2 regions of the Gordonia sp. NPDC003424 genome follow, and region 2 is predicted to be linked to the other one. Evidence: riboswitches for the same ligand, from Rfam matches in the RefSeq annotation. Region 2 holds a riboswitch; the other holds the start of a gene.

Region 1 (15,213 bases), on a different contig from region 2:
AACGGTGTTGCGCTTCTATCATTTCACTGCACCGACCAGCGGTTTCACCGGGATCGTGCTGGAGGATGGCCAGCTGGTCTCGACTTACGACAGCCCCCGGCTGGACCTCTGAGCAGCCGCACAAGCACACTCCAAGCGGACCACAAGTGCGGCGATCCAGGCTGGTTGTTGACAGCTCACCCCGACCGATGAGGAACCTCCGATGACCACCCAGCTCACCACCCCCGCCCACCCCACCCAGCTCCGACTTCCCGGCCAGGCGGCCGCCCCCGAGGGACCCCTCGACCCGTTCATGATGTATCTGATGCACCACGCGTTCCGGCGCGATCTGGCTCAGTTCGCTCGCAGCGTCCGGCGGACACCGGTCGCCGATCGGGCCACCTGGCGCGCATTGCAAGGCCGGTGGACCCTGTTCCGGGAGACACTGCACCACCATCACACCGGCGAGGACACCTGGCTGTGGCCGCTGCTCGAGTCGCGCTGCACCAGTGCCGAACGCGACGTCCTCGACGCGATGGAGGCCGAGCACGGCGACATCGACCCGCTGCTGGCGGCGTGCGATGACGGTTTCGCCACGATGGCCGCCGGCGCCGACGACCGATCACGCGATGAGCTTTCCGCCGTCGTGGATCGGACACAGGATCATCTCGCCAACCATCTCGCGCACGAGGAGAACGACGCCCTCGCCCTGGTCCAGAAGTACATGACGGATGAGGACTGGGCCGTGCTGGAGAAGAAGTTCGGCGAGGAGAACAAGATTCGGGATCTGTTGACCGTCGCCCCGTGGGCACTCAAGGGACTCGACGACGAGGCGCGCCGCGAGCTCGGCCCACGAATCCCCGGCGCGATGTGGTTCATCGCGCGGTTGGGATCATGGTCCTTCAGCCGCGGCGAGCGCAAGGCCTTCCGCTACGACCCCGACACCGCCGTCTGATCAGCGTGACGCCAGCGCGCGACCGATCACGAGTCGCTGAATCTGGTTGGTGCCCTCGAAGATCTGCGTGATCTTGGCTTCCCGCATGAACCGCTCGACGCGGAAGTCGCGGGTGTAGCCGTACCCACCGAGGACCTGCACCGCGTCGGTGGTGACCTTCATCGCGGCGTCGGTGGCGACGAGTTTGGCGGTCGCCGCCGCCCGCGAGTAGGGCCGGCCCGCGTCGCGGCGGCGCGCGGCGTCGAGATACGTGGCGCGGGCGGAATCGACGGCGGCGGCCATGTCGGCCAATAGGAAGCTCAGGCCCTGGTGATCGATGATCTTGCGGCCGAAGGCGGTTCGTTCCTGGGCGTAGTCGACGGCGGCGTCGAGCGCGGATTGCGCGAGACCGGTGGCGACCGCGGCGATGCCGAGGCGTCCGGAGTCGAGGGCGGAGAAGGCAATCGTCAGGCCGTCGCCCTCGGCACCGAGGCATCGATCCTCGTCGACAAAGGCGTCGTCGTAGGTGGCCGACGTGGTGGGCACGGCGTGCAGTCCCATCTTCTCCTCCGGCTTGCCGAAGGTGAGGCCATCGGTGTCGCGGGGAACGAGGAAGCAGCTCACGCCTTTGGAGCCGTCACCCGTGCGAGCGAAGAGGTTGTAGACGTCGGCGATCCCACCGTGGGTGATCCACGCCTTGGCGCCGTTGACGCGGTAGCCGCCCTCGGTGGCGGCGGCCTTGCAGATCAGCGCCGCGGCGTCGGATCCGGCCTGCGACTCGGAGAGGCTGTAGGCGCCGACGAGCCGGCCGTTGAGGAGATCCGGCAGCCATCGCTGCTTCTGATCGTCGCTGCCGAAGGTGAACAGCGGATGGCAGGCCAGACCGTGGACGCTGACCGCCACGGCGACGGCGGCCCACCGGGCCCCGAGTTCCTCGAGCACCTGCAGGTAGACCTCGTAGGGTTGTCCGCCGCCGTCCCACTCCACCGGGTACGGCAAACCGAGCAGGCCCGCTTCACCCATCTCGGCGAACAGCCCCTCGGGGTACTTCTCGGCCTTCTCGTACTCGTCGACGATCGGCGCGAGCCGTTTGTCGGCGAAGTCCCTGGTCAGGGCGATGAGATCGTGCGCTTCGTCGCTGGGCAATAATCGGTCGACCGGCATGTCGAGACCTCCGAGGGAATGTGGACAGTACTGAAGTACTTCAGATAGTACTATGAGGAGCATGGTTGACGACACCGCCTTCGGTACCCGTCGCCGCGACGACCTGTTCGACCGGCTCCTCGCGCTCGTACTGAGTGACGGCTTCGCCGGTCTCGGCGTGGCGGATCTGGCCGCACGACTGCGATGCTCCAAGTCGACGCTCTACACACTGGCCGGCAGCAAAGAGCAGCTGGTCACCAAAACCGTCACCCACTTCTTCCGGCAGGCGACGGACACGGTGGAGGCGCGCGTGTCCGAAGCTCCGACGGCGCGCGAGAAGGTCATCGCCTACCTGGTCACCGTCGGCGACGCCCTGGCCCCGGCGTCACCGGCTTTCATGGCCGACCTCCATGCCTTCGAGCCGACGCGTGACCTCTACGAACGGAACACGGCCGCCGCCGCACGGCGGGTGCGCGAACTGATCGCCGACGGAGTGGCGTCGGGAGAGTTCCGCGACGTGGACGCCGCCTTCGCCGCCGACCTCGCCGCCTCGATGATGAGCCGCATCCAGCGACGCGAGGTCGCCGCCACCACCGGCCTCGACGACGCGCAGGCGTATCGGCAACTGGCGTCGATTCTGATGTCGGGGATCGATGCGGGCATCCCGGCTGGTCGAGTGCGCGACTGAGCTCGCGGGGCGCGTATCGAGATCAACTGTCGCCCAGGTGATCTCGATGCGGCGCCTCGCTGCGCTCGGAGCCTTACTCGATCAGCGAAGAGGACTCGACCCAGCGCAGCAGCGCTCGGAGCATGTTCCGAAGTGTCGCCACACCCCGCTGATCGAGTAAGGCTCCGAGCTTGCGAGGTGCCGCATCGAGATCTCGTTCACCGTTGATCTCGATGCGCTCGCTCGCAAGCTCGCGGGCTTACTCGATCAGCGAAAGGGGCTGCGACTCTTCCCAGCCCACGCTGGCCGCCTGCGGCGGCCCAGGTTACCTACTCGATCAGCGGTGCGGCACCTCGCTGCACTCGGAGCCTTACTCGATCAACCGAACGAGTGCTCAGCGGGAAGCCGTCGGGGCCGACTCCAGGTGCAGGATGCCGTGGTCGTCCATCCACCACGACACTCGCACGTCATGCTCGGTATTGTTGCGCTGCAACCTGATCCAGAGTTGGTCGTGCAGGCGGCACTCGCCGCCGGTGGGCTCGCGTCCGGTGAGCACGGAATCGAGCACCGCCTGCGTCGAGTCCGCCGACACGGCATCGCCCGGCTCGCGGGGGGCGGCCACGAGTTCGTCACTGGCGGTGGGCAGATCGAGGATCTCAGCGAGGAGTTCGGCGTCGTCGGGCTCGACCGCACGGCCGGCGAGCACCATCTCGGACGGGTCGAGGACCTGCGCCAGCCACGGATGATCCACGACCACCCCACGCTCGACCGCGTCCCCGGACACCGTCCGGACTCGTTGCGGTACAGCAAGATCAGCGGGATCGAAGAGTCCCCGGCGGCACGCGGCGACAATCGCGGCGTGGGTGGCTGCCGCGACGCCGGGCGCGACGACCCGGTCCGGGTCGGCCAGGTGCGAGAGCAAGGTGTCGGCATCGTCGCGCGACTCGACCACCGCCCCACCGAGAGCCGCCGACAACTCGTCGGCGTACGGGTGTTCCAGCGCGTCGCGCACACCGGCGACCGCGATGTCCGACGGCGCCCGATACCAGCCGAGCACGTGGCCGTCGACGAGGGCGTGGTGCCGCAACCACCACGCCGTATAGCCGACACGATCGGCCAGCAGGCCGACGGTGTCCTCGTCCTCGACGAGCAGGCTGAACACCTGCGGCCACCGGTCATCGTCGACGAGGTCCAGATCGCGGACTGCGGCAAGACTTTCCGGCGGCTCCGCGAGCGAATCCCACCATGCCGATTCGTCGGGGAGATCGTGGTCCGGGGCAACCGGCAGGTCGTCCCGGACCACGAGGAATCCCCAGCCGACGCCGAGTCGGCGCAGGATCTCCGGTCCGTGGCGATCGACGACAGAGTTCGCGACCACCCCATACGGCGCATCCTCGACAAGCACGGCGCGTATCGGACTGTCGGGCAGAAGCAGTTCGTCGGCCGGGCGCAGGTCCCCCTGCTCATCGGGCAGCAGCAGCGCCGACAATGCCTCCGGGATTCTCGCCTCGGGATCGGTGGCGGCCAGGGTGAGCACCTCGTCGGCGAGGTCACCGGCCTCCTCGTCGTCGACGTGCTCGACGAGGTCGGCCAACGCCGGATCCCGTAGCGCTTCCTCGACCGAAATGGGTTGCGCGCCCAGTCGTTCCAGCAACGGATGCCGTGCATCCGGGTGCACCATCGGTATCCAGCGCACCGGCGCGGAGAGATGATCGGCGACGAAGAGTCCGCGCGCACCGATGTTCATCCGGCCGTCGGCCCGCGGGATCGGCAGCGCACCCAGTTCCTCGACCTCACCCGCAGACCCCACATAGGGTGAGAGCGCGGCGTAAAGACCTGCCCACCAACCCGGTTCGCGTTCGACCCCGATGAGCCGCTCGGCCAGATCGGCCAGGCCGATCTCGGTCACGCCGACCGACCGCAGTCGCGTGATGTGACGGCGTTCCGAGACGTCGGGATGCGCGAGGTCGCCGGCAACGGGCTCCAGCACCTCGGCCAGTTCGTCGGACAGATCGGCGAACACGACCGCCCGGTTCGGGATGAGGTCTTCTCCGCCGACGGCGGGAAGCCAACGGCGTTCACGTAATTCGGCGATGACCGCGTCGATCAGCACCGCGTCGTCGTGACCGACCGCATCGGCGGCCCGCGGGATGAACTCCGGTCGCGCCGAACCTGGGAGTGCGGCGAGGAGATCCGCGTAACCGGTTGCCGCCGTGGCGATGTCGGCTTCGGGGTGGAGGTGGCGACGATCCGGGGTGAGCGGCAGGCCGGTGATGCACCATGCGGGCAGAGACAGGTCGATGTCGGTCGGCGTGGGCGCGTGCAACACCCCGCCGCCGACGACGATCGGACCGGCGGACCCGATCTCGACGAGCCAGCGCGTAGCCCCGCGGGCCACCTCGACCCAGTCGCGCACCGCCGAGCCGCGCGGACCCGATTCCTCGACACGTACTTCGACTGCGTTCGGCCCAACGGTGCGGGTGACGGAGAACTCGTTCTCCCCCACCGTGATCGACGACAGCGCGGGCAGCTCGAGCATCAGTTCCGCGGCCTGTGAGCGTGCGCTCTCGAGCAGTTCGTCGACGACGACACCGTCGGACAGGTGCAGCGTGATCTCCGTGTCGAACCCCGCGGCCGGGGTAGCGTCGGCCGGCCACGCCAGCCGGAGCAGTGGCGCGTCTGCGGCATCGGCAGCGTCGACCCCGACCGACTGCGCAGCATCGGCAGACTCCGCTTGGTCGAAAACGATCGACCCGGTCCGCGAACGCATCTCGACGCGGTCGGCGACCGCGGCGGTTGCGGTGAACCCGACACCGAATCGTCCCACGCTGGGGTGATCGTCGTCGGATGACTTGGCCGAGACCCGCAGCGCGAGCAGCGAACGGACGCCGTCCTCGGTCAGCGGGGCGCCGGTGTTGGCGACATGAAGTTCCCGGCCCTCGGCCCAGATCGCGAGCTTGCCTACGGTTTCCATTGCCGACGCGGCATCCGCGGCGTTGGCGGCGAGTTCGGTGAACAGCCGGTCCCGGTACCCGACGGTGACCAGATCGCGTTCGGCCGCAACGTCTTCGGCGAAACGGGTCGGTGACGAGCGCCAGGTCTGCAGTGTCGCGGCGCGGAGGTCGGCGAGCCCGAAAGGATCAGCGCTCGCCACGACGATTCCCGTCGATCAGGACGACTCGTCCGTACCGGCCCCCGCTGCTGCGACGACGCTGATGATCTCCAACGCGCCGTCGTCGTAGGCGTCGTAGGCGGGTGACCCGTCACCGGTCGGCGCCGACATGTCCGAATGTGCGCCGCATCCGTAGCCGGCGGCGACGACGTGCCCGTCCGCGGCGTATTCGTTGGCGCAGACTCCGAACCCGGCACGTAGCGCTCCGGCCAGCGGGAGGTAGAAGCCGCACGTCGCGCACGAGTACGCGGCGGCGGCGGCCATATCGGCGTTCGGGCCGAAGTCGCCGTCGTGCCACCGCTGCGCGGCCTCGTCGCGGCCCTCCGGACTCAGGAGTCGGCGACGCCCGAGTCCGAGTTCGCCGGCGATCTGGCCGATGTCGTCGGGATCCTCCTCGTCGGAGTCGAAGCGGAACTCGTCGGAGGTGTCGATCTGATTGGGCACCAGTCGGGGATCGTCGAGGTCGGCGGCCAGCACATCACCGGGCGACAGGTCTCCGGGTGCGACGCGCTGCGCCCACGGCACCCAGTGCGGCGCGAGCAACGAATCGTTGCCGGGCAGCAGCACGACCTCGCTCACGGTGACGTGGTCGGAACCCGGCGCACCCGCCAGCACCACACACCACTGCCAACCGCGATAGCCGACGAGGTCCGCCTCGAAATAGTGGGTGACCGCCCAGTCACCCTCCACCGCGGCATCCAAGTGCGCACCGGGGGTGTGTCCGTCGTCGAGCAGCGCTTGGCGCGCCACGTCGACCGCAGCGAGCAGCCGGTCACCATCGAACGCAAGAGTCACGTGTCCAGTGTGCAATATGACGCGCACCACAGAGCACGGACCCGGTTATTTGCGGCGCGCGCGGCCGGACGTGTCGCCACCTCGTCGGTGCCATAGGGAACAATTGACTTCGTGAACCGACCCAGTCCCCGCTTCCCTCATCGGGAGCCGACCGGTGTCGACGACGACCGACGCAGCCCGGGCCGGCACCCGGGTGCCGCCAATTATCCGGCCGACGAGCGTCGTGCGCGTCGATCCACCGGTCCTCGCGCCACCCCCCGCGGTCCAGGTGAGGAGGCCTACCTCCCGCCGCCGACGCACAATCCCCATCTGCCGCCACTCAACGACGACGCCGACACCGATCGGTTCGGCAGCACGCGCGCGATGCCGACCGAGGAGACGACCGCACCGCACGGCGCGACCCGCATGCCCAAGAAACTCACGGTCATGCGGGTCGCCGCCCTGCGCAGCCGCGAATTGACCCGCCGCGGAGTCGACAAGATCTATCAGGCGGCCACCGCCGACGGCGCCGACCGGTCGGGGCTGACCGCGCTCACGCTGCCGGTGATCGTGAACTTCGCGGTCGACGCCGCGATGGCCGTGGCGCTGGCCAACACCCTGTTCTTCGCTGCCGCGACCGGCGAATCGAAGACCAACGTCGGGCTGTACCTGGCACTGACCATCGCACCGTTCGCCCTGATCGCCCCGCTGATCGGCCCGATGCTGGATCGTCTGCAGCACGGCCGCCGCATCGCGATGGCCACCACGTTCGGTCTGCGGACGGCTCTGGCGTTGCTGATCATGGCCAACAGTTCGTGGGACGCCGCCACCGATCAGCTGCAATACGACCCGTGGGTGCTCTACCCGTGCGCGCTCGGACTGCTGGTGTTGTCCAAATCCTTCGGCGTCCTGAAATCCGCGGTCACCCCGCGAGTCGTGCCGCCGACCATCGACCTGCCCCGGGTGAACTCCCGGCTCACCACGTTCGGGCTGATCGGCGGGACGATCGTCGGCGGTGGTCTCGCCGCGCTCTTCGAACTGCTGCTGGCCAAGGTCCTGCCGGTCCACATTCCCGGCGCGATGGCCTGGCTGGCGGTGATCGCGGCGGTCGGCGCGTGGTTGTGTATGCGCATCCCGGCGTGGGTCGAGGTGACCGAGGGCGAGATCCCGGCGACATTCAGCTATCACGGCGAGCCGGCCACCTCGCGGCCCGAACACGAGAGCGGAAGCGGACGCCGCAAGGCCCGCGAGACCGCCACCGCGCTCGCCGCCAAGATGCGGCAGCCACTGGGCCGGAAGGTGGTGACCGGACTCTGGGGAAACGCCACGATCCGCATTCTCACCGGGTTCCTGACGCTCTACATCGCCTTCTACGCGAAGGCCCAGCAGGACGTGCACTCGGACTGGACTCAGCTGGTGCTGCTCGGTGCCGTGGGTGCGGCGGCCGGCGTCGGCAACATGATCGGCAACGGACTCGGCACGCGTCTGGAGTTGAAGAACCCACCCGGCATCGTGCTGTGGTGCACCGCGGCATGTTTCGTGGCGGCGGTCCTGACCGCCGTCTTCGGCAGCATCGTCGTCGCGACCGCGGCCGCGCTGGTGGCCTCGGGAACCAGCGCGATCGGCAAGGTGTGCCTCGACTCGTCGATCCAGGACGACCTCCCCGAGGAGTCGCGGGCCTCGGCATTCGGACGATCCGAGACGATGCTGCAGTTGGGCTGGGTGTTCGGTGCGACGCTCGGCGTCCTGCTACCACCCACCCTGTGGATCGGATTCACCGTCGTGGCGGTGCTGCTCGGCATCGGCCTCGTGCAGACGATCCTCACCGCCCGCGGTTCGTCGCTGGTGCCCGGCCTGGGCGGCCGTCGACCCGACTATGCCGCACCGACCGTCGCGTTCCCGGCCGCTCCCGGACGCCCCGCGGCCACCGGCCCGGGGGCCGCGGCCACCCGCAAGATGCCCACCGACCGCAGCAATCAGCCTTAGGACACCGTGCACCTCACCCCTGGAGAGAAGAAGTCGCTCGCGATCATCGCGGCGATCGTGGTCGCATTCGTCGTGGTCGTGGGGGCGACTGTCGCGGTCCTCACCAAGGACACGTGGTCGGGAGACGGCCACGACGACGAGCCGGGATACCTGCAGTTGGCGATCGGCGATCGCCTCGTCCGCGTGGAACCCGCGAAGTGGTGCGACGTCCTCGTGCGCTCCTGCGACCCACCGGGTGCCGAACTGCGGCCGTCACCACATGAACCGATTCCGGTCGGCCAGACGACCCTGCTGTCGGTGTCCGAGGAGATCGCCCAGAGCCCGTGGGTTCTGTACCTGCTCTACGCGGACCGCAGCGGAAAAATCATCAACCCGGAACCCGAGGGCATCGCGCAGCGCAGCGGCAGCACCTACACCGTCGCCCTGCGGTCGACGCCGGACCGCGTGTTGATCAACGTCGAGGTACAACCGCTCTCCGCGGTCACCGAAGGCGACGACTACGTGGCGCGCGGCATCCTGTCGGTGAACACGACCCCCGACGACTTCACGGTACGCACGACCGCCTGAGCGACGTCAGTGCTCGAGTTCGCGCGCGACCGCGCGGACGACCTCGGCGATACGGGCCGCGGTCTTGCGATCCGGATAGCGCCCCTTGCGCAGATCGGGCTGCACCTTGCCCTCGAGGAGGGTGATCAGGTCGGCGACCATGCCGTGCAGTTCGTCGGGCGAATGCCGCTTGGCCTGTGCCTCCTTGCGCGCGGCCTCGCGGACGTTCTTCGCCACGCTGGGTGCCTGTTCGAGCACGGTGACGGTCAGGGCCTGGGGTCCGCGACGGCCGGCGGCCATGCCGAACTCGACGCGCTGCCCGGGCTTGAGGGTCGCGACCCCCTCGGGCAGTGCGCTTGAGCGGACGTAGACATCCTCGCCGCTGTCCTGCGCGAGGAATCCAAAGCCCTTTTCGGCGTCGTACCACTTCACCTTGCCGGTCGGCACTGTGCTCACCTTCACCTGTACATCGGATGTGTCATGACAAAGCGCCTCGCTCCGGACAGAAGCAGAGGCGCCTGTTTCGTCCCAGTCTAGCCAACGACGTCACCGGCGGTCACGTGGATTACCTCACCTCGAAACCGTCGTCGTGACCAGGTCGAACACCAGGGGGGTCCATGTGTTCTACCGTGGAGGTCATGGAGAGGCATTCGTCACGGCTGTTGGCCGTGGCCGGGGTTGTGTTCGCGATAGGTCTCCTGGCCATCGTCGCGTTGTTCGTCACGCCTCTGGTCACCGACGGCGATACCGCACCGACGGTCGTCTATGTACTGACGATGTGCGCTCCCGTGGGCTTCGTCCTCGGACTGGTGTTCGCGCTGAGGTCGGGACGGCGAGCGCGATGACCGTCGACTCGGCAGCCTCCACCGCGCTCTCGCCGGCCGACGACGAGGCCACACTCAAGCGCGCCTACAGCTGCTTCCCGTCCGGGGTCGTGGCGGTGTGCTGCCGCGTGACCGGCGACGACGGCACCTCCGAGATGGTGGGGATGGCCGCGAGTGCGTTCACCACCGTGTCGCTCGATCCGCCGCTGGTCTCGTTGTGCGTGCAGAACACCTCGACAACCTGGCCGCGCCTGCGCAACGCGTCCGCGATCGGGCTCAGTGTCTTCGCCTACGACCAATCTGATCTCTGCCGGCAGTTGGCCGGACCGAGCGCACGCCGCTTCGCCGGCATCGTTCCGTTCGGCACCGACGACGGCGCGCTGTTCATCCCGGATGCCGCGGCGAACCTCTCGTGTTCGCTGCACAACGAGATCCCTGCCGGCGACCACACGTTGGTACTGCTGCAGATCGAGGCATTGCGCTACGACCCGGGTGTGGAGCCACTTGTCTTCCACGCCAGCACATTTCGTTCCCTGGAAGCCAGGCGGTAGCCGCCATGACCATTGTCGCGCTCGGCCTGCCGACCTCTCCTCCCGTGGATGCGGCCATCGTCGCGCACTCCGTGGTCGACGCACCGACGTCGGGACCGCTGATCGATCGACACGGACGTGTCGTTCGGGACCTGCGGGTGTCGGTGACCGACCGCTGCAATCTGCGCTGCACCTACTGCATGCCGGCCGACGGCCTGGAGTGGCTGCCGTCAGAGCAGACCCTGAGCACCGACGAGCTGATCCGCCTGCTCACCGTCGCCGTGCGCGACCTGGGCATCGAGACGATCCGGTTCACCGGCGGCGAACCTCTCCTGCGACGTGATCTCGACGTGCTGATCGCGGCGGTGGCGTCACTACCCGGGCGTCCCGAGATCGCGATGACCACCAACGGCCTCGGACTGGCACACCGGATCGATGATCTGGTCGCCGCCGGCCTCGACCGGATCAATGTCTCCCTGGACACCGTGGATCGCGCGCGCTTCGCGGAGATCACCCGCCGCGACCGCGTCGACGACGTCGTGTCCGGTCTCGCGGCCGCGCGGCGTGCGGGCCTGCGCTCGATCAAGGTCAACGCGGTGCTCCCGACACGCGATGACCTCTCGCGGCTGCCCGATCTGCTGGAGTTCTGCCTCGAGCACGGTTACGAGCTGCGGGTCATCGAGCAGATGCCGCTGGACGCCGACCACCGGTGGAACCGCGCCGCCATGGTCACGGCCGACGAGATACTCGCCGCGCTGCGGGCCCGATTCACCCTGCTCCCCGATCCCCGGCCACGCGGCAGTGCCCCCGCCGCGACGTGGCTGGTCGACGGCCGTGGCACCCACGGTGTGCCCGCACGAGTCGGCGTGATCGCATCGGTCACGCGGCCGTTCTGCGGCGACTGCGACCGCGCCCGACTGACCGCGGACGGCGCCCTGCGCAATTGCCTGTTCGCACAGTCGGAAACCGACCTGCGCCGGCTTCTGCGCAGCGGTGTCCCCGACGATCGGCTGGACGCCGCGATCGCAGACCTCTGGCGCGCCAACGCTTGGGTGAAGCTGCCGGGTCACGGTGTCGACGACCCGGACTTCCACCAGCCCGACCGGCCGATGTCGGCCATCGGGGGTTGAGTTCTCGTGCAACTGACCGTGCGCTACTTCGCTGCCGCGCGCGCTGCCGCGGGTGGCGAGTCGTCGACCGTCGACATCTCGCCCGAGGCCACTCTCGGTGACCTGGAAACGATCCTCGCCGCCGACAATCCCGACCTGGCCCGGGTCCTCGACCGCTGCTCGTATCTCCGCGATTCGGTCGCGCTGTGCGACCGGAGCGTTCGGCTCGGTACCTGTGCAACCCTCGACGTCCTGCCGCCGTTCGCCGGTGGCTGACGACACACCCGGCCTGTGAGGTTCCTCACATAACGGTGTGATAACGAGACGGCCACAAGTCGACTATCGCCCCGTGAACTGCGATGACGGCGGAAGTGGGTCGAAAGTCCCGATTTGGCCCCAAATTTCGATGTGCGGAGAACTGTCTTTCGCCGCGCTCAACGTCGTACTGTCTAAAACGACTCCACCGGGGTCACGACCACATAACAGACAGAACGTCACGTCGGCCGCGCCGAGCCTCGCTCCACCGACGCAGACGAACCGAGAACGAACATCTAGGAGCGAGGACGGGGGACCCACTCTCCCCGGAGAGATCGGACACCGACCCGGTGTCCTAGGGGTCAAGTCCCGGAGTGACACACGTCAGGCCGGGACCGGGCAGCCTCTCGCCCGAACCCGACAGCTGACTTCGTAGGCGCGTGGAGAGAGGAAACACCACTCATGACCGGACGTCATCGCAAACCCTCGACCGCCTCGACCACCAAGACCTTCGCCAAGGTCGCGCTGACCGGCGCCGTCCTGGGCGGCGGAGCGGCCCTGATCGGCACCGGTTCGGCCAACGCCGCCACCGACGCCGAGTGGAACCAGGTCGCACAGTGCGAGTCGGGCGGCAACTGGGCCATCAACACCGGCAACGGCTACCAGGGCGGCCTGCAGTTCAGCCCGAGCACCTGGGCCGGCCACGGCGGCACCGAGTTCGCTCCGTCGGCCAACCAGGCCACCCGTGAGCAGCAGATCGTCGTCGCCGAGCGTGTGCTCGGTAGCCAGGGCAAGGGCGCCTGGCCGGTGTGTGGCACCGGCCTGTCGGGTGCCACCCAGCGGTCGGCACCGGTCGTCCAGAAGCCCGTGCTGCCGAACCTGCCCGCTCCGTTCAACTGGTCGACCGCCCCGCAGGCCAAGACCACCAACGACGTCAAGGGCCAGATCGACAAAGCGCTCGGACAGGCCGTCGAAGGCAACAAGGTCAACCCCGAGGTCGAGAAGCTCTGGAAGGCCGCCAAGCAGAGTGGCTACGAGCTCAGCCCGGACCAGATCAAGCTGTACAACCAGCACAAGAATCTGCTGCCGCTCCCCTGAGCAGCACCCTGAACGAGGGGCCCCGCACGATGTTCAATCCGTGCGGGGCCCTTTTCCATTTCCGTGGCGCCTGGTGAGCCCCCGTTCTCGCAGCGGCAGGATCACCCACATCACCGTTCCTGAAGGATGCTCGACCAGTTCCGGTCGAGTCCGTTCGGTGCCCGTCTCCCGTGATCCGCGTCGTCACCCTGGTCGGTCGCCATGGGCAAACCCCAGACGCGCCTAGGCCGACCCGACCCACTCATCGGTGCCGTCGGCGAAGATCTGATGCTTCCACACCGGCAAGCGCGCCTTGACCTCGTCGACGAGCAGCGCGCAGGTGTCGAATGCCGCGCGACGATGATCGGCGGCGACGGCGACCACGAAGGCGGCATCGCCGACGTCGAGGTCCCCGACACGGTGCGACACGGCAACAGCGCGCACGCCCTTCGCCTGTTCGGCGATCTCGCCGACCACCTCGGCAAGGACCTCCGGTGCGCTGGGGTGCGCCGAATACAGGAGTCGGGTGACGTCATGCCCGTGATCATGATTGCGCACCGCACCGACAAACCCGACCACCGCGCCCGCGGTGCCGCCGGAGGCCAGCGTGACCGCCGCTTCGTGGTCGTCGAGCCGGATGGGGGTCTCCGACAACTGAGCCCGTACGACGAGTGTCGGGGATGGTTCGGCTGTCATCGGTGGTCACCGCCGCGGATCTGATCGAGAACATGGTCGACGACGGTGTCGAGCACGCCCAGCCCATCGCGCACCCCGCCCGATGAGCCGGGCAGGTTCACGACGAGGGTCCGGTCGGCGACGCCCGCGACACCGCGGGACAGGATGGCGGTTGGCACACCGGGCAGGCCGGCGGCGCGAATCGCGTCGGCGAGACCCACGACCTCGAAGTCGAGCAGCGGCCGGGTCTCCTCGGGGGTGCGGTCGGTCGGCGTCACGCCCGTGCCACCGGAGGTGAGGATGAGATCGGCCTCGGCGTAGATGCCGGCGCGGATCGCGGCACCGACCGGTGGGCCGTCGGACACGACGATGAGTTCGTCGACGACGAACCCCCGCTCGGTCAGCCAGTCGCTGATGATCGGTCCGGTCCGATCGGGATACTCGCCACGGCTGGCGCGGGTCGACGCGACGACGACGCGGGCGACACGCGGGTGCTGCCGGGATAGCTCAGTCACGGTGCCAGGGACCCGACTTGCCGCCGGTCTTGGAAAGCAACCGGATGTCGGTCATGGACGCCCGACGGTCGACGGCCTTGACCATGTCGTGCAAGGTCAGACCGGTCACCGCCACCGCGGTGAGGGCTTCCATCTCGACCCCGGTCGGCCCGCTGGTGGCCACGGTCGCGGTGACCTCGATGTGCGCCGGGCCGATCGAGAAGTCGACCTCCACCGACGACAGGGCGAGCTGATGGCAGAGCGGGATCAGCTCGTCGGTGCGCTTGGCGGCCATGATGCCGGCGATGCGGGCGGTCGCGAGCACATCGCCCTTCGGGAGCGCCCCCTCGCTGAGCAGCCCGATCACCTCGCTAGTGGTGCGGAAGGTGCCGGCGGCGACGGCGCGCCGCTGCGTCTGCGCCTTTCCGCCGACGTCGACCATGCGGGCCGCGCCGGAGGAGTCGATGTGACTCAGTCCCGGCGAGGCATGGTCCTGCGCGGACACTCGCTGATCAGCGGTTGATGACCGTCTTCGGCTGCAGGTACGGCAGGTCGTCGAGCGGCAGCGGGAACTCGACGTCGCCGAACGGCGACAACGCGCCGGACAGACCGGCAGCGAACTCGGAAACAGCGTGGGCACTGTCTCCGTCGGAGTCCTTGGGCCAGCCGTTGTCGACGTACTGCTTCTTCTTCTCAACGCTCTTCTCAGCCACGCGCATATTGTGCCATGCGGCCCCGACCGAGTCCCCGCGAAACGTCCGGTGGCGCTGTGCTCAGTAGAATCGGCCGAATGAGTTCGGATTCCGGGGGCGCCGGCCTGGCCGATGACCTGGCGTCGCGCTCCGACGACGAACTCACCGAACTGTTGACCGCACGCCCGGATCTGGCGTCGCCGCCGCCGGCCGGCACCAAGGTTCTGGCGTCGCGGGCGCTTTCTGCCGGATCTTCGTCGCTGGCCGGCGAGGACCTGGATCTGCTGGCCGCCGCGGTCTTGGAGATCGTGATCGATCGGGGTGCCGAAGGCAAAGGCCTCCTCCCCGCACCCGTG
Region 2 (15,213 bases):
AGCCGGTCCAGGGACAGCAGATGCAGCCGGCTCGACACCACGACGGGTTCGTTGGGCGTGCGGAAGACACCGAGCAGCCGGGCCGTCGGCGACCAGCGATCGGCGGTGATCAGGAGCGTGTCGTGCGCGGGCGCCCCGATCGGCGACACGGTCGCACCGGCGTCACCGCGACGGGGCGCCGTCTTGCCCAGCGCCGCGGCGGCCGCGGTCATCGAGACGCCGGCGCCACCCGGGCCGATCACCAGATGGATGGGGGTGAGATCGATCAGTCTTCGACCCTCTTCTTCAGGTCGTTGAGCGCGCTCTCGGTGATGGCCTTCTCGGCACGGCGTTTCAACTGGGCGATCATCGGCACCAGCAGGTCGACCATCAACTCGTAGGTGACCTTGGTCGACCCCGGAACCTGCTGTGTGAGAACGTATTTCCCACGCTGATCACGTTGCAGGTCACTGCTCACCAGGCGCCAGGACACCGAGGTCCCGTCGGCACCCCACTCGTAGGACAACACGTAGGTGTCCTGCAGGACACCGGCGTCGAGGACGAACTTGACCACCGATGCGCGCCCGTCGGCGGCGATCTCGGTGACCGTGACGTCGCGGGCCGCCGACACCCAGTCGGGATAGTGTTCGAAGTCGGCGATCACCGCCATGACGTCCTCGGCGTCCGCGTTGACGACGATCGACCGTTCGGTGAAGTCGGCCATCACACCACCGCCTTGTCGGTGGCGGCGTCGCCGGACTCGTCGACCTCGTCGTCGGCGATCGCGGGTCCGCCGACGATACGCCCGGCCTCAAGGCGGTCCTTCACCTCGAACGACATCATCTTGCCCGCCACGCGGCGCTCACGGTTCCCCTCGGCGAGCCACTCCGATCGGTCGCGGTCGCAGGTCGGTGGCTGCGTGGCCGGCTCCGCATGCAGAAAGTAATGCAGCACAAAGCCGTCGAGCACCGGCTCGCACCAGATCTCCATCGTCCCGGTCACCGCTCCCCCGACGCTCCACCGCACTCCCTGCGCTCCCCGGTCCTGCGACACCGACAGTTCGAGGTCCGGCCACCAGCGACGCCAGTTCGCCCGGTCGCCGACCACCGCAGCCACCAGCGACGGTGCGGCGGCGACAAATGTCTCATCGGCCACCTGAATACTCGTCACGACCACTAGCTTCACACATTGCGGCCCACCGCGGACAGCAGACCTGGCAGACGCGACATCGGGGGTTGTCGGATGCCTACTACGATCGCAGGTGACCGCACGGCGAAAGGGCACTCGATGAGTGAGTTCAGCGCGCAGGCGCACTTCTCCATCCCGGAGAACGCGAACTGCACGGACATCATCTTCGGACTCGCCGAGAAGAACCCGGACAAGACCGTGGTGCGACGTAAGCAGGGTTCCGAATGGGTGCCCATGCGTGCCGCCGATTTCGCCGATCAGGTGCTTCGGCTCGCCAAGGGATTCATCGCCGAAGGGGTGCAGCCCGGCGACCGGGTGGCGATCCTGTCGAGCACCCGTCTCGAGTGGAGCCTCGTCGACTTCGCGGTGTGGTCGGCCGGCGGTGTGCCGGTGCCGATCTACGATTCGTCGTCCGGCCCGCAGATCGAATGGATCATGAAGGACTCCGCGGCGACGATGATCGTGGTCGAGGACGACGCCCACCGCGCCACCTTCGAGACCGTCGAGGGGCTGTCGGTGAAGGTCTTCCAGATCGACCCGGCCGCGGGTGGACAGGGCGCACTGGCCGAACTCGAGGCGGCGGGTGCCGGCATCGACGACGACGAGGTGGCCAAACGCCGCGCGGGACTGCGCGCCACGGACCCCGCCACCCTGATCTACACCTCCGGGACCACCGGACGTCCCAAGGGCGTCGATCTCACCCACGCCAACATGCTCTCCGAGATCCAGGGTGTGCTGGCCACCAGCATGACCACCATGCTCGGCCCGGACAAGCGGCTGCTGATGTTCCTGCCGCTGGCACACGTCCTGGCCCGCGCGATCACCCTCGTCGCCATCGAATCCGACGTCGAGGTCGGCTTCTACGGAGACACCAAGAACCTCGTGCCCGAGTTCGCCCGGTTCCGGCCGTCGTTGATCCTGTCGGTGCCGCGCGTGTTCGAGAAGGTGTACAACACGGCCCGCCAGAGCGCGCACGACAGCGGCCGGGGCAGGATCTTCGACCTCGCCGCGGACACCGCGGTCGCGTACTCGCAGGCCAGCGAGCGGGGATCGGTCGGACCGCTGCTGAAGGTCAAGCATGCGATCTTCGATCGCCTGGTCTACGGGAAGCTGCGCGCGGCACTCGGCGGAGAGTGCGAATGCGCCGTCTCGGGTGGTGCACCGCTCGGCGCGCGTCTCGGACACTTCTTCCGGGGCATCGGCATCCCGGTGTTCGAAGGCTACGGGCTGACCGAGACGACGGCCGCCTTCGCGGTCAACACGCCCGGCGAGGTGAAGGTCGGCACTGTCGGAAAACCGTTGCCCGGCAACAGTGTTCGCGTCGCCGACGGCGGCGAGCTGATGCTGAAGGGCGGCGTGGTGTTCGCCGGGTACTGGAAGAACCCCGACGCCACCGAGGCGGCCCTGGAGGACGGCTGGTTCCACACCGGCGACCTCGGCACCGTCGACGACGACGGCTTCATCACCATCACCGGCCGCAAGAAGGAGCTGATCGTCACCGCGGGCGGCAAGAACGTGTCGCCGGCCGGCCTCGAGGACGTCATCCGCGCCAACGCGCTCGTCTCGCAGGCACTCGTGATCGGCGACGCCAAGCCGTTCATCGCGGCACTGGTGACCATCGATCCCGAATCCTTCCCGGCGTGGAAGCAGCGCAACAACAAGCCCGAGTCCGCGTCGGTGGCCGACCTCGCCACCGATCCCGATCTCGTCGCGGAGATCCAGGCCGCGGTCGACGAGGCGAACAAGACCGTGTCACACGCCGAGGCGATCAAGAAGTTCCGTATCCTGCCCGACGATTTCACCGAGGAGAGCGGCGAGATGACGCCCACCCTCAAGGTGAAGCGCAACGTCGTCGTCGACAACCACTCGGACGCGATCGAGGCGATCTACCAGAGGTGACCAGAGGACAGCTGTTGTCTCACAACAGCTGTCGCAGTCGCGCGGCCGCGTGCCGCCACTGCAGGTGACCGACGGCATACTCGCGGCCGTTGCGGCCGAGCTGCGCTGCGGCCGCCCGGTCGGACAGCATCGCGGTGATCGCCAGCGCCACGGCGTCGACATCGGTGCCGTCCACGACGGTGCCGGTGACCCCCTCCTGCACGGTTTCCGGCGCGCCGCCCGACGCCCCGGCTACCACCGGGACGCCGCAGGACGACGCCTCGACGTAGACGATGCCGAATCCCTCGACGTCGAGGCCGCGGCCGCGGGTACGCGCCGGCATGGCGAAGACGTCGGCCGCATTGTGGTAGGCGGGCAGCTCGTCGCCGGGCACCGAACCGGTGAAGATCACGTGGTCGGACATGCCTGCCTCGCGAGCGATCTCGTGCAGCTTCTCCGAGTACGGTCCCCCGCCGACGATCAGCAGCGCCACGTCGCCGATCTCCCGCCGGATCAACGGCAGCGCCCGGATCAGCACGTCCTGTCCCTTGCGCGGGACCAGGCGGGACAGACACAGCACCGTCGGCCGGTCACCGAGGTGGTGGCGTTCCCGGATTCGTTGTCGTGCTTCCGGATCCGGCCGGAACCGGTCGGTGTCGACACCGGGAGGCAGGTATTCGAGCGCGGCCTGCGCACCGAACGCGGAGGCGAACCGGCCGCGGGTGTAGCGGCTGACATAGGTGACGACGTCGACGTGCCTGCCGATGTAGCCGAGTACCTGCCGGGCGACGGGCAGCATCGACCAGCCCACCTCGTGCCCGTGCGTACTCGCGATGACGCGGGTGGCGCCCGCGGCGCGCATGGCGGGGGCGAGGACCGCCAGCGGCGCCGCGGCCCCGAACCACACCGTCGAGATGTCATGGGTGGCGACGATGTCCGCGGCGCGGCGCGCGACGAAGGGGGTGGGCAGCATCAGCGTCGTCGGATGCCGGACGACGGTGTACGGGACGGCCGCGTCGAACTCCTCGCAGCCGCGCCAGCGTGGCGCGTACACCACGACGTCGTCGGGCGGCAGCAGGTCGACGAGGTTGTGCAGGTACGACTGGATGCCGCCGGGCCGAGGCGGAAAGTCGTTGGTGAGCAACAGTGTCCGGTTCATCACCGCACCTGCTTGGTCAGCCAGCTCCGCCAGTCGGCGACCAGCTGCGCCGACGACACCCCGAGCGCCTGCTGGATCCCGACGTCTCGGCGTTTCGGGTCGTCGGTGCCAGCCACCGCGACGTAGAGCTTGCGCAACCCGGCGTCGCCGTAGCGCTCGGCGACGTAGGCGGCCACCGACCATGCCGCCTGGTAGGCGACGAGTGCGTCGTCGGAATCGACGGCGAGGTCACGATCGGCGGGCAGCGCCACCGGGAGTCGGCCGGCACGCACGTCGTCGGCCAGATTCGGAGCGGCGTCGTCGAATCGGGTGTAGGTGCCCTTACGTCCGACGTATTCGGCCACCCCCTCGGTGATCCACAGCGGCGCCGACGGTGACGTCTGCGCGCGGGCGGCGACATGGGTGAGCTCGTGGCGCAGCACGACCGCCAGCGCCGGTGCCGGCAGATCGCCGGCGCTCGGCGTCAGCACGATGCGCTGGCCGGTCGCGGTGTGGGTGTCGGAGTCGATGCGGGCAAACACCGTGGCGGCCGCCGCACCGGTGACGTCGGTCGCGGAACTGTCGGCCAGCGCACGGAATTCGGCCGGGCGCGCCGTCGCGACGACCACCGCGCGGCGCGGCCAGTCGTCACCCCAGAATGCCGACACGTGCTCGACCGCGTCGGGCAGCAGTCCCCGCAGATCCTCGACGGTGTCCGCGGTACCCGGATACGAGGCGATCACCGACTCGCCGCCGGCGGTCCGGACGTCGTCGGCTGCCAGGCCGTCGAGGTCGACCAGGGTGGCGGGCGCGGGCGCACCGCCGATCGCCGCCGAGTCACCGACGACCTTCCAGTCATCGCCGTAGCGGGCCATCACGAACTGCGTGGGCACCACCACCTCGGGTTCGTCGATGCCCGGCAACGCCGAACCCCCGAGGGCGTAGTGGAGTTCGACCGGGGCGACCCACGAATCGGAGCTGCCCGCGGCGTCGAGCGTGCGCTGCAGCTCACCCGGGACCAGTGTCTCGGCTTCCTCGGTGGGCGCGAGCTGGTAGCGGAACATCTTGAGCTGCAACCGTTCTCCGCGCGGCTGCGCGGCCGGCGGCGGATCGCTGATCACCCCTTGCCGGGACAGATTGGCGGCGGCGGTGTCGATCCGTGCCCGGAAGGCGGGCGTCGCCGCCGGATCGACGAGCTGATCGATGCGGGCCGTGTCACCGGCCACGATCGCCGCGCCGAGCCCGTCGAGGGTGGTCTGCACGCCGTCGGCCCGTTGCTGCTCGTAGACGTTGGCCGCGGTCGTCGTGCTGGTCGCCGTCGTCGACGGACTCGACGACGGCGGGCCGGATTCGGAACGCGCACAGCCCACCGCGGAGATCGTCACGACGAGAACCGTACCGAGCGTGGCCGACAGCGCCCGCATGGCGCCTGGTACCGGCACCTCAGTATCGGCGTGCCGAATTGAACGGTCCGGCCTGATCGATCGGCACGACCTTCACCGGCACGCCGAACGTCGACGCGTGGATCACGTAGCCGTCGCCGACGTACATGCCGACGTGATGTGCGTCCGAGTAGTAGATGATCAGGTCTCCCGGCCGCAGATCGTTCCGCGACACCGGCGTGCCGGCGCCGTTCTGCGCCTCACTGGATCGTGGCAGGGTTCGGCCCGCCTGCCGATACGCCCACACCATCAGGCCCGAGCAGTCGAACGAACTCGGACCGGTGGCGCCCCACACGTACGGGTCACCGATGCGGCTCAGCGCCGCCTGGACGGCGACGAGTTCGGGTGCGGTGCCCTTGGGCACGATGCGCGGGTCGAAGTCGAACGTGGGTCCGGCGAGCGCGGCGAGCTGCCGGCCGGTCATCGATCCGTAGATCGCACGGATGCGGATCGCCTGCAGCTGCAGATCGGCCTGCTTGGCCTGGAGATCGCCGCGGATCCGTTCGGCCGCGGCCACCGCGGTCGTCGCCGCGTCGGCGGTCTGGTCGGCGGCGGCCTTGGCGCTCAGCGTCTGTTTGCGGGCGGCCTTGAGGTCTTTCAGGTCGGCGGCGGCCTGTCGGGAGACCAGTTCGAGACCGGACATCTGATCGAGCAGCGATTGCGGTGAGTCGCTGGTCAGCACGGCGTAGAGCCGGTTGACGCGCGCACCCTTGTAGCTCGCACGCACCACCGAGTCGACCCGGCCCTGATAGAGATCGAGTCGCTTCTGGGTGGCACCCAGTGTGGCGTCGGCGGCCGCCGACGCCTTCCGGGCACTCGCCACGATGCCACGCTGCTTGTCGTATTCGATCTGCGCGTTGTGCATCGCCTCGGCGGACTTCTCGGCCTCGACGTTCAGCTTCTTGTAGTCGACGAGCAACTGATCGGCGCTGCGCACGGGCGCTGCGGCCGCCTCACCCGCGGTCGCGGCCGGCCCGAACTGTCCGACGGCGATGACGGCGGCCATCCCCACGGCGGCGATCACCGGCCGAGCCGATCTCTGACGCCCGGACATCCATCCGGTACCCACGGACTTCACTTCTCCTCCACCGCTTTCCGTCCTCCGATGACACCCGGAGGGCCGTTTGGGCGGCTCACGCCCGTCGCGTGACCCGCCCAAACCCAACGCTCACCGGTCGGTCCGCGCTCAGTAGCGCCGCACCGCGGTCACGGACCAGTTCTTGACGTAGTCCTTCTTGACCGGCACACCGTAGGTGGAGGCGTGGACGAACATGCCGTTGCCGATGTACATGCCGGCGTGGCCGCCGCCGTTGAAGATCAACACGTCGCCCGGCTTGGCGTCGGCGAGCGAGACACCGCGACCGCCGCCCCACTGACCGTAGCTGTCGCGCGGGATGGTCTTGCCGGCCTGCTTGTACGAGTAGTAGACGAGGCCCGAGCAGTCGAAGGCGCTCGGACCGGCCGAGCCGTAGGAGTACGGCGAACCGATCTTGCTCTCCGCCACCGAAACAGCCTTCTGCGCAACGGTTCGACCGCCGAAGAGACCCCCGCCGGCGCCGCCACCGTTGGGCTGCAGCTCACGCGGGATCTGGTTCTGGTTGAGTCCCGGCACGGTGAAGGACCCGAGGTTCGGGATCTGCACGGTCGCACCCGGCGCCTTGGCCACCGGGGTGGGCTTCGCGACGGGAACCTTGGACTTCTGCAACTGCTGGGGGATCTGCTTGGTGTTCACCCCGGGCAGATCGAACGTGCCGATGTTCGGGACGTGGATCGGCGCGGCGAGCGCAGGTCCGGCGACCGCGGCGAGCGATCCGACGGTGATCGAACCGGCTACGACTGCGCGCTTGGCCACCTTGCCGCCGCGACTGGGCTGTTCCAAACGATGTTTGGCCACGAAGCGAATTCTCCTTGGTCTCCCTCGACCGCCTACCGGGTTAGCTGTCGGGTTCGGGCCGGAAGAATGGCCCTACACGCGTGCTTCGGCGCCGTGCGAAACGGCTCCGGGCATGCGCGACTCACCCCAATCGGATCGTTCCGAAAAAGATGGTTCCCCGGTTCGCCCTCACGGGCGATTGAGCGGTGACCTATCCAGACCACTCCGGTTGGAGCGGGACGCTCTGCAAAGGTCTCGGAAAGGTTACGAAACGAGATGCGGGTCTGTCCACCGACCCGCAAACCGCGGACAAGCGACCCACTTCTCAGCCCGCCCTGAGGATCCTGAGTGACACCCCGCGTTCATCCTTCTGACGTGTGGTTTTCCCGTTTCTTGCAGATAGTGCAGCGGAATTGGAGACCATTGCAGCAGAAGCGAATACCTCGATCGCGAGGTCGATCTCGGCGTCCGGATCCGGGCCTCCGAAGGTGGGCTCTCCGGCGCCCTCGACGCCCGGGTTTTCGCAGTTCGGGGCGTCGAAAAGGGTCTGCATCATGCATCCGTCGCACGCGACCGGACGGGCCGGACAGGTCTGGCAATCGATATACATCTGTGATCTCCATCTCAATTCGTGCGGTTGGGTATGTCGGCGGGGTCGAAACGGACCTTCGACCCTTGGTTTGTCATCTGCCCCGCACCCTAGGTGCACCCACCGACAAGTTCGGATGCCACAGTTTTCCCGGGCGTCACACCAGTAACGGACCGCGCCTCCCCGATCCTGTCGGGGCTTCGAACTAGTGTTCGCGACGTGCCCAGCAGTGTGCGTGCTCCCGACGGACAACTCACCTTCGCCGACCTCGACGACGGCGACGACTACTCGGATCGCTCACTGTTCGACACCACCCTCGTCGTCGTCGACCTCGAGACCACCGGCGGCAGCCCCACCGACGACCGCATCACCGAGATCGGGGCGGTCAAGATCCGCGGCGGTGAGGTGATCGGCGAGTTCGCCACCCTGGTCGATCCCGGATGCCGCATCCCCCCACAGATCGTGACGCTCACCGGGATCACCGAGGCGATGGTCACCGACGCCCCACGCATCGGCGAGGTACTGCCGTCGTTCGTCGAGTTCGCGCGCGGTGCCATCCTGGTGGCCCACAACGCCCGGTTCGACATGGGCTTCCTGCGGCACAACGCGGCGCGGCTGGACATCGACTGGCCGTTCGCGGCCGGCCTGTGCACGGTGACGATGGCACGGCGCATCCTGACCCGCGACGAGGCGCCGTCGGTGCGCCTGTCCGCGCTCGCCGACCTGTTCCGGGTGTCGGTGAAGCCCACCCACCGCGCGCTCGACGACGCACGCGCGACCGTGGAGGTCTTCCACCACCTGCTCGAGCGCGTCGGCAATCAGGGCGTCGGCACCTACCGGGAACTGACCGCGTACCTGCCGGCCACGGCCGATCCACGGCTGCGGGCCAAACGATCCATGGCAGCGCACCTGCCGGCGCGCCCGGGGGTCTATCTGTTCCGCGGCCCGTCGGCCGAGGTGCTCTACGTCGGGACCGCGGTCGACCTGCGTCGTCGGGTGATGTCGTATTTCACCGGCAACGATCCGCGACGCCGGATGGCCGAGATGGTCATGCTCGCGACGCGCGTCGAGCACGTCGAGTGTGCGCACGCACTCGAGGCGGGGGTCCGGGAGTTGCGACTGCTGGCCGCCCACGCCCCCGCCTACAACCGCCGGTCCACCCAGCCGCACCGGGGCTGGTGGGTCACGCTGTCGGCCGAACGGTTCGGCAGGCTGAAGGTCACCCGCCGCCCCGGCGAGGTGTCGGTCGGCCCGGTGGGTAACCGGACGACGGCCGCCGCGATCGCCGACCTCATCACCTCGGCGGCCGGATTACGCAGTTGCACAACGCGTCTGGGCAAGGCCACACATCACTGGTGTCGTTCGGAGTCGGTCGGGGGGCCGCGCATCGGCGGCTGCCAGGCGGCCTCCGACCGGCCACTGACCCTCTCCGACTATCTGCCGCGGATCGACGCGGCCCAGTCGCTGCTGAGCGGTTCCTCCGATGCGCTGCTCGACGTGATGACCGCCCGCCTCACCCGGCTCGCCGAGGCGCAGATGTTCGAAAGCGCTGCGCGACAACGGGATCGGCTCTCGGCGACCATCGACACGCTGGCCCGCTGCCAGCGCCTCGGGGCGTTGTGCGCGATCGCCGAACTCGTGGTCGCACACCCCGATCAGCGCGGCGGCTGGGAGCTCGCCGTGATCCGGCACGGCCGGCTGGCGAGCGCCGGGGTCGCCCGGCGGGGGGTGGCGCCGATGCCGGTGGTGGACATGCTCGTCGCCGCCGGCGAGACGGTCGTGCCGGGGAGCGGGCCGCTGTGCGGGGCCCCGGTCGAGGAGGTGGGACTGATCTACCGGTGGATCGGCGAGCCGGGAACCCGGATCGTCTCCGCGACCGAGGGGTTCGCACTGCCGGCCGCATGCGCCGAGCGTCGGCTGGTGTGGTCGGCGGCCGCGCACGCGGCCCGCGAACCGAGACGCGCCGGATGACCGGCGGCCCCGCGAGCGGGAGGAAGAGGGCCGCATGCGCGGCGGCCGCGAACGACGACGAGCGGGATGCGGCACCGGATAGGGTGATCAATCATGATCACCGCCATCGTCCTGATCCACGCCGACGTCCACCAGATCCCGGAGACCGCGCAGGCCGTCGCCGACATCCCGGGCGTCTCGGAGGTCTATTCGTGCGCGGGCGATGTCGATCTGATCGCGAAGATCAAGGTGCGCGACCACGAGCAGATCGCGGACGTGGTCACCGGCAAGATCAACCGTCTCCCCGGCGTCCTGCACAGCGCCACCCACATCGCATTCCGCAGCTATTCGCGCTCGGATACCGAAGGCGGCTTCTCGATCGGCGAGTGACCCCCGTTCCCAACCCTCGGACCCCCGGGACCCTGGCGCCGTCCGGCTACCCGGCGAGTTCGTTGCTGAGCGTCGCCCAACGATCGAGCAAGCGGGCGGCCGACCCGTCGTCGACGACGGCGGCCGCGCGGTCCAGGGCGTCCCGCATGGCCGCCGCGAGCCCGTCCGAGGTCATCGGTTCGGTCTGCTCGAAGGCCACGATCGCACCCGCGGCGTTGAGCAGCACGGCGTCGCGCACGGGGCCGGTGGCACCGCCGAACAGATCCCGGGCGATGGCCGCGTTGACCGTCGCGTCGCCCCCCTGCAGCTCGGCCAGCTCGACGCGCGCGATGCCCAGCACGGTCGGGTCGAGGGTCAATTGATTCACCTGCCCGTCGATCACCTGCCACACGGTGGAGGTCGTCGTGGTGGTGAGTTCGTCGAGCCCGTCGTCGCCGCGCACGACCAATACCGCGCTGCCGCGGTCGGCGAACGCCTGCGCCAGCACCGGCGCGAGGTCGGCGAACGCACAGCCGATGAGCCCGCGCGCGGGGCGCGCCGGGTTGGTCAGCGGCCCGAGCACGTTGAACACCGTCGGGATGCCGATCTGGCTGCGCGGCGGCCCGGTGAAACGGAACGCGGGGTGGAAGACCGGCGCGAAACAGAACCCGATGCCGAGTTCGTCGACGCACCGGGCGACGGCCGGCGCGCCCAGGGTGATGTTGACGCCGAGCGCTTCGAGCACGTCGGCGCCACCGCTCTTCGACGACGCGGCCCGGTTGCCGTGCTTGACCACCGGCACCCCGGCGGCGGCGATGACGATCGAGGTCATCGTCGAGATGTTCACGGTGTGCGACCGGTCACCGCCGGTGCCGACGACGTCGACGCACGGACGGGACACCTCGACGGGTGTGGCGTGCTCGAGCATGGCCGCCGCCAGGCCACGCAACTCGGCCGGGGCGGCACCCTTCATCTTGACGCCGACGCCGAACGCGGCGATCTGGGCACCGGTGGCGGCGTCGCTCATGATCTCGTTCATCGCCCATGCGGCCTCGTCGGCGGACAGGTCGATGCGATCGGTCACCCGACCGAGGATCTGTTGCCAGGTGTGGGTGGGCGACGAGGTCGCCGAAGGATCAGCGGTGCTCACCGCACAAACAGTAGTGCGCGACCACGGCGGCTCGGCCGTCAGCCCGGTGGACGCTGCAGGATCTGCCACCCGATCACCGATCCGCCGTGGCGCGACCCGAGGCTGGCCATCCGCGACCGTTCCTGCGAGAGGTGGACGGCATCGAGCAGCTGCACCCGGGCGAGCACGACGACGACGTCGGACCCGGATGCGCCGGAGACGCCGGATGCGCCGAACGCAACGGATTCTCCGGATGCGCCGGTGTCCGGGAAGGGATGAGCCGGCGTGTCCACTCTCCGGTACTCGTCGAGCCCGGCCGTCGCCACCGCGTCGGCCACCCGATCGGCGGGCAGCCGCAGCGCGTGACGCAACACGACCTGATCCTCCGGTCGCCACGCCGACGCGGCGAGCACCGTCGAACTCGCGGCGGCGTCGTCGACGGATTCGGCGACGACGATCAGACCGGTGTCGGCGACGTCGATCCCACCGTCACCCGGGCCACCGCCCAGCCGCTCCCGCAGGCGCGCCCATCGCCCCGGTGCCACCGGGCGCCCGTTGATGTCCCGTTGCTCCACGAGAGACAAGGTAATCACGCATCCGGGACACGCCGGAACACCCTGAAGTACCGTCCGGACCTGGGGAGGGAGAAATAGTTCCGGCAATTTCGCGACCCAAGTGGTCAGCGCTTACTACGAACCGTCATACTTCACTTTGTGACTAGCGCGGTAGGTACCTCAGGAACAGCCATCACCTCGCGCGTGCACTCGCTGAACCGTCCCAACATGGTCAGCGTCGGCACCATCGTGTGGCTGTCGAGTGAGCTCATGTTCTTCGCTGGACTCTTCGCGATGTACTTCGTCGCGCGGGCCAACTCGGCGATCGGATGGCCACCGGAGCCCACCGAGCTGAACCTGGCGCTTGCGATCCCGGTGACCACGGTCCTGATCCTGTCGTCGGTGACCTGTCAGATGGGTGTGTTCGCGGCCGAGCGCGGCGACGTCTTCGGTCTGCGCCGCTGGTACGTCCTCACGTTCCTGATGGGCTCGTTCTTCGTCGCCGGTCAGGGCTATGAGTACTACCACCTCGTCCAAGAGGGCACCACGATCAGCTCGTCGGCCTACGGTTCGGCCTTCTACATGGCCACCGGTTTCCACGGCCTGCACGTGATCGGCGGTCTGGTGGCGTTCATCTTCCTGCTGATCCGCACCAAACTCTCCAAGTTCACCCCGGCGCAGGCCACCGCGGCGATCGTCGTGTCCTATTACTGGCACTTCGTCGACATCGTCTGGATTGGCCTCTTCGTCACCATCTACTTCATCAGGTAGTCACCGCGGGATGACCCGCCTGTACAACAGCACACCAGTCCGTCCGCTTAGTAGAGAGTCACAGATGAGTTCATCTCCACCGCGATCGTCGGATAGCGACGACGGCGTCGACGCCGGCCAGACCCGCGCACGTAAGGCGAAATCCCGCCGCAAGCTGCGCCGCCGCGCCGGCGGCATGCTTCTGCTGTTCGTCGGCCTGCTAACCGCCGGGGTGCTCGCCTCGATCCTGACCCCCAAGCCTCAGGTCGCGGTCGCCGACGAGTCGAACGCCGCGCTCATCGCCGACGGCAAGAAGCTCTACGAGACCTCCTGCATCACCTGCCACGGTGCGAATCTGCAGGGTGTGCAGGACCGCGGACCGTCGCTGCTCGGTGTCGGTGACGCGGCCGTGTACTTCCAGGTCTCCACCGGCCGGATGCCCGCCGCCCGCGGCGAGGCCCAGGCCCAGCGGAAGCCCCCGAAGTTCACCCAGGCGCAGATCGACCAGCTCGGCGCCTACGTGCAGTCCCAGGGCGGCGGACCGCAGGTCATCTACGAACGTAACCCCGATGGTTCGGTGAAGATGGAGGACGGCCTGCCGGTGCTGGCGCAGGAGTCCCTGCGCGGTGACAACATCGGCCGCGGCAGCGAGCTGTTCCGCCTCAACTGCGCCTCCTGCCACAACTTCACCGGTCGTGGCGGCGCGCTCTCGTCGGGCAAGTTCGCCCCGACGCTGAGCCACGTCGAGGAGCAGCAGATCTACACCGCGATGCTCACCGGGCCGCAGAACATGCCGAAGTTCTCCAACCGTCAGCTCTCGCTGGACGAGAAGAAGGACATCATCGGCTTCATCAAGTACGTCACCGAATCCAAGCCGCAGGGCGGACTCGGGATCGGCGGCTTCGGCCCGGTCAGCGAGGGCATGGTGATGTGGGTAATCGGAGTCGTGGCGATCGTCGCCGCTGCGATGTGGATGGGATCACGGACATGAGTGCAACCGGCGGTAATGACGGTCCGTCGCAGGACGAACTCGATCAGATGAGCAAGGACGAGCTGGTCAAGCTCGGCACCAACCTCGATGGCGTGGAGATCATCCATCGCGCCGAGCGGTTCCCGGAGCCGGGTTCCGGCGTCGAGAAACGTGCCGAACGCCAGGTCGCGATCTGGTTCACGATCGCGGGCATCTCCGCGCTCGCCTGCTTCGTCATCTTCATCTGGAATCACTGGGAGTTCGCGCTCCCCGATTCGGCCGACTACTGGCGCTACACCCTGAACACCCCGCTGCTGGGTATCACCTTCGGTCTGTCGGTGCTGTCCATCGGCATCGGCATGGTGTTGTTCACCAAGAAGTTCATCCCGTCGGAGATCTCCGTACAGGACCGCCACGACGGCGGGTCGTCGGAGGTGGACAAGAAGACGATCGCGGCCGAACTCGACGACTCGCTGACCACCTCGACGCTGCCGCGCCGCAAGATGATCATCGGGTCCGCGGCCTTCGGTCTGGGCGCGTTCGCGTTCACCGGGCTGATCGCGGGCGTCGGCGGGTTCATCAAGAACCCGTGGGCCCAGCGGGAGAAGTCGGCGCTCTGGCACACCGGATGGTCACCCATCTACAACCCGCCCAGCGACCCGAACGAGACCATCTTCCTGCGCCGCGACACCGGCAACCCCTACCAGGTCGCCCTGGTGCGGCCGGAGGATCTCGACGCCGGCGCCATGGAGACGGTGTTCCCGTGGCGCGAATCCGACGGCTACGGCGAGACCGAGGAGTCGCGGCACAAGCTCATCGAGGGCCTGCGCTACGTCAGCAATCCGGTGATGCTGATCCGTCTGCGTCCCGAGGACGCCGCCCGCGCCATCAAGCGCAAGGGTCAGGAGAGCTTCAACTACGGCGACTACTTCGCCTACACCAAGGTCTGCAGCCACCTCGGATGCCCGACCTCGCTGTACGAGCAGCGGACCAACCGCATCCTGTGCCCGTGCCACCAGTCGCAGTTCGATGCGCTCGAATACGCCAAACCGCTGTTCGGTCCGGCCGCGCGCGCACTGGCACAGCTGCCGATCACGGTGAACAATCAGGGGTACATGGTCGCCGCAGGCGACTACATCGAGCCCGTCGGACCGGCATTCTGGGAGCGTAGATCATGACCATGGCCGACCGTCTTGCCAAGCAGGGCGAGGAGATCGACTCTCGCTACCACCTGTCACCGGGCATCCGGCGCCAGATCAACAAGGTGTTCCCCACCCACTGGTCGTTCCTGCTGGGTGAGATCGCGCTGTACAGCTTCATCATCCTGCTGATCTCCGGTGTCTACCTGACCCTCTTCTTCGATCCGTCGATGCAGGAGGTCGTCTACAACGGCGCCTACCAGCC

Evidence for each region. A riboswitch is a leader RNA that binds a small molecule or an ion and turns the genes downstream of it on or off. The one in region 2 is predicted to bind cyclic di-AMP.
Region 1: linked by a shared signal. The riboswitch ahead of ACWDTI_RS10645 (transglycosylase family protein) and the one ahead of ACWDTI_RS06160 (C40 family peptidase) in region 2 are both predicted to bind cyclic di-AMP.

Annotation. Positions count from the first base shown of each region.
Region 1 is NZ_JBSFQJ010000005.1:320,553-335,765, forward strand. It holds gene ACWDTI_RS10580 (VOC family protein) at 1-112, shown strand, start outside; gene ACWDTI_RS10585 (hemerythrin domain-containing protein) at 203-934, shown strand; gene ACWDTI_RS10590 (acyl-CoA dehydrogenase family protein) at 935-2,077, opposite strand; gene ACWDTI_RS10595 (TetR/AcrR family transcriptional regulator) at 2,139-2,744, shown strand; gene ACWDTI_RS10600 (sacsin N-terminal ATP-binding-like domain-containing protein) at 3,118-5,877, opposite strand; gene ACWDTI_RS10605 (DUF3027 domain-containing protein) at 5,893-6,690, opposite strand; gene ACWDTI_RS10610 (MFS transporter) at 6,802-8,655, shown strand; gene ACWDTI_RS10615 (DUF2771 family protein) at 8,662-9,222, shown strand; gene ACWDTI_RS10620 (cold-shock protein) at 9,229-9,648, opposite strand; gene ACWDTI_RS10625 (hypothetical protein) at 9,840-10,046, shown strand; gene ACWDTI_RS10630 (flavin reductase family protein) at 10,043-10,576, shown strand; gene moaA (GTP 3',8-cyclase MoaA) at 10,582-11,685, shown strand; gene ACWDTI_RS10640 (MoaD/ThiS family protein) at 11,692-11,940, shown strand; cyclic di-AMP (ydaO/yuaA leader) riboswitch at 12,199-12,374, shown strand; gene ACWDTI_RS10645 (transglycosylase family protein) at 12,382-13,017, shown strand; gene ACWDTI_RS10650 (molybdenum cofactor biosynthesis protein MoaE) at 13,240-13,692, opposite strand; gene ACWDTI_RS10655 (MogA/MoaB family molybdenum cofactor biosynthesis protein) at 13,689-14,186, opposite strand; gene moaC (cyclic pyranopterin monophosphate synthase MoaC) at 14,179-14,670, opposite strand; gene ACWDTI_RS10665 (hypothetical protein) at 14,678-14,884, opposite strand; gene ACWDTI_RS10670 (helicase-associated domain-containing protein) at 14,956-15,213, shown strand, end outside.
Region 2 is NZ_JBSFQJ010000003.1:228,739-243,951, forward strand. It holds gene ACWDTI_RS06125 (ArsA-related P-loop ATPase) at 1-245, opposite strand, end outside; gene ACWDTI_RS06130 (SRPBCC family protein) at 266-703, opposite strand; gene ACWDTI_RS06135 (hypothetical protein) at 703-1,164, opposite strand; gene ACWDTI_RS06140 (AMP-dependent synthetase/ligase) at 1,267-3,066, shown strand; gene ACWDTI_RS06145 (glycosyltransferase family 4 protein) at 3,086-4,204, opposite strand; gene ACWDTI_RS06150 (hypothetical protein) at 4,204-5,625, opposite strand; gene ACWDTI_RS06155 (C40 family peptidase) at 5,627-6,631, opposite strand; gene ACWDTI_RS06160 (C40 family peptidase) at 6,812-7,519, opposite strand; cyclic di-AMP (ydaO/yuaA leader) riboswitch at 7,534-7,714, opposite strand; gene ACWDTI_RS06165 (hypothetical protein) at 7,824-8,054, opposite strand; gene ACWDTI_RS06170 (DEDD exonuclease domain-containing protein) at 8,307-10,058, shown strand; gene ACWDTI_RS06175 (Lrp/AsnC family transcriptional regulator) at 10,152-10,427, shown strand; gene trpD (anthranilate phosphoribosyltransferase) at 10,474-11,556, opposite strand; gene ACWDTI_RS06185 (hypothetical protein) at 11,595-12,110, opposite strand; gene ctaE (aa3-type cytochrome oxidase subunit III) at 12,249-12,860, shown strand; gene qcrC (cytochrome bc1 complex diheme cytochrome c subunit) at 12,925-13,830, shown strand; gene qcrA (cytochrome bc1 complex Rieske iron-sulfur subunit) at 13,827-14,987, shown strand; gene qcrB (cytochrome bc1 complex cytochrome b subunit) at 14,984-15,213, shown strand, end outside.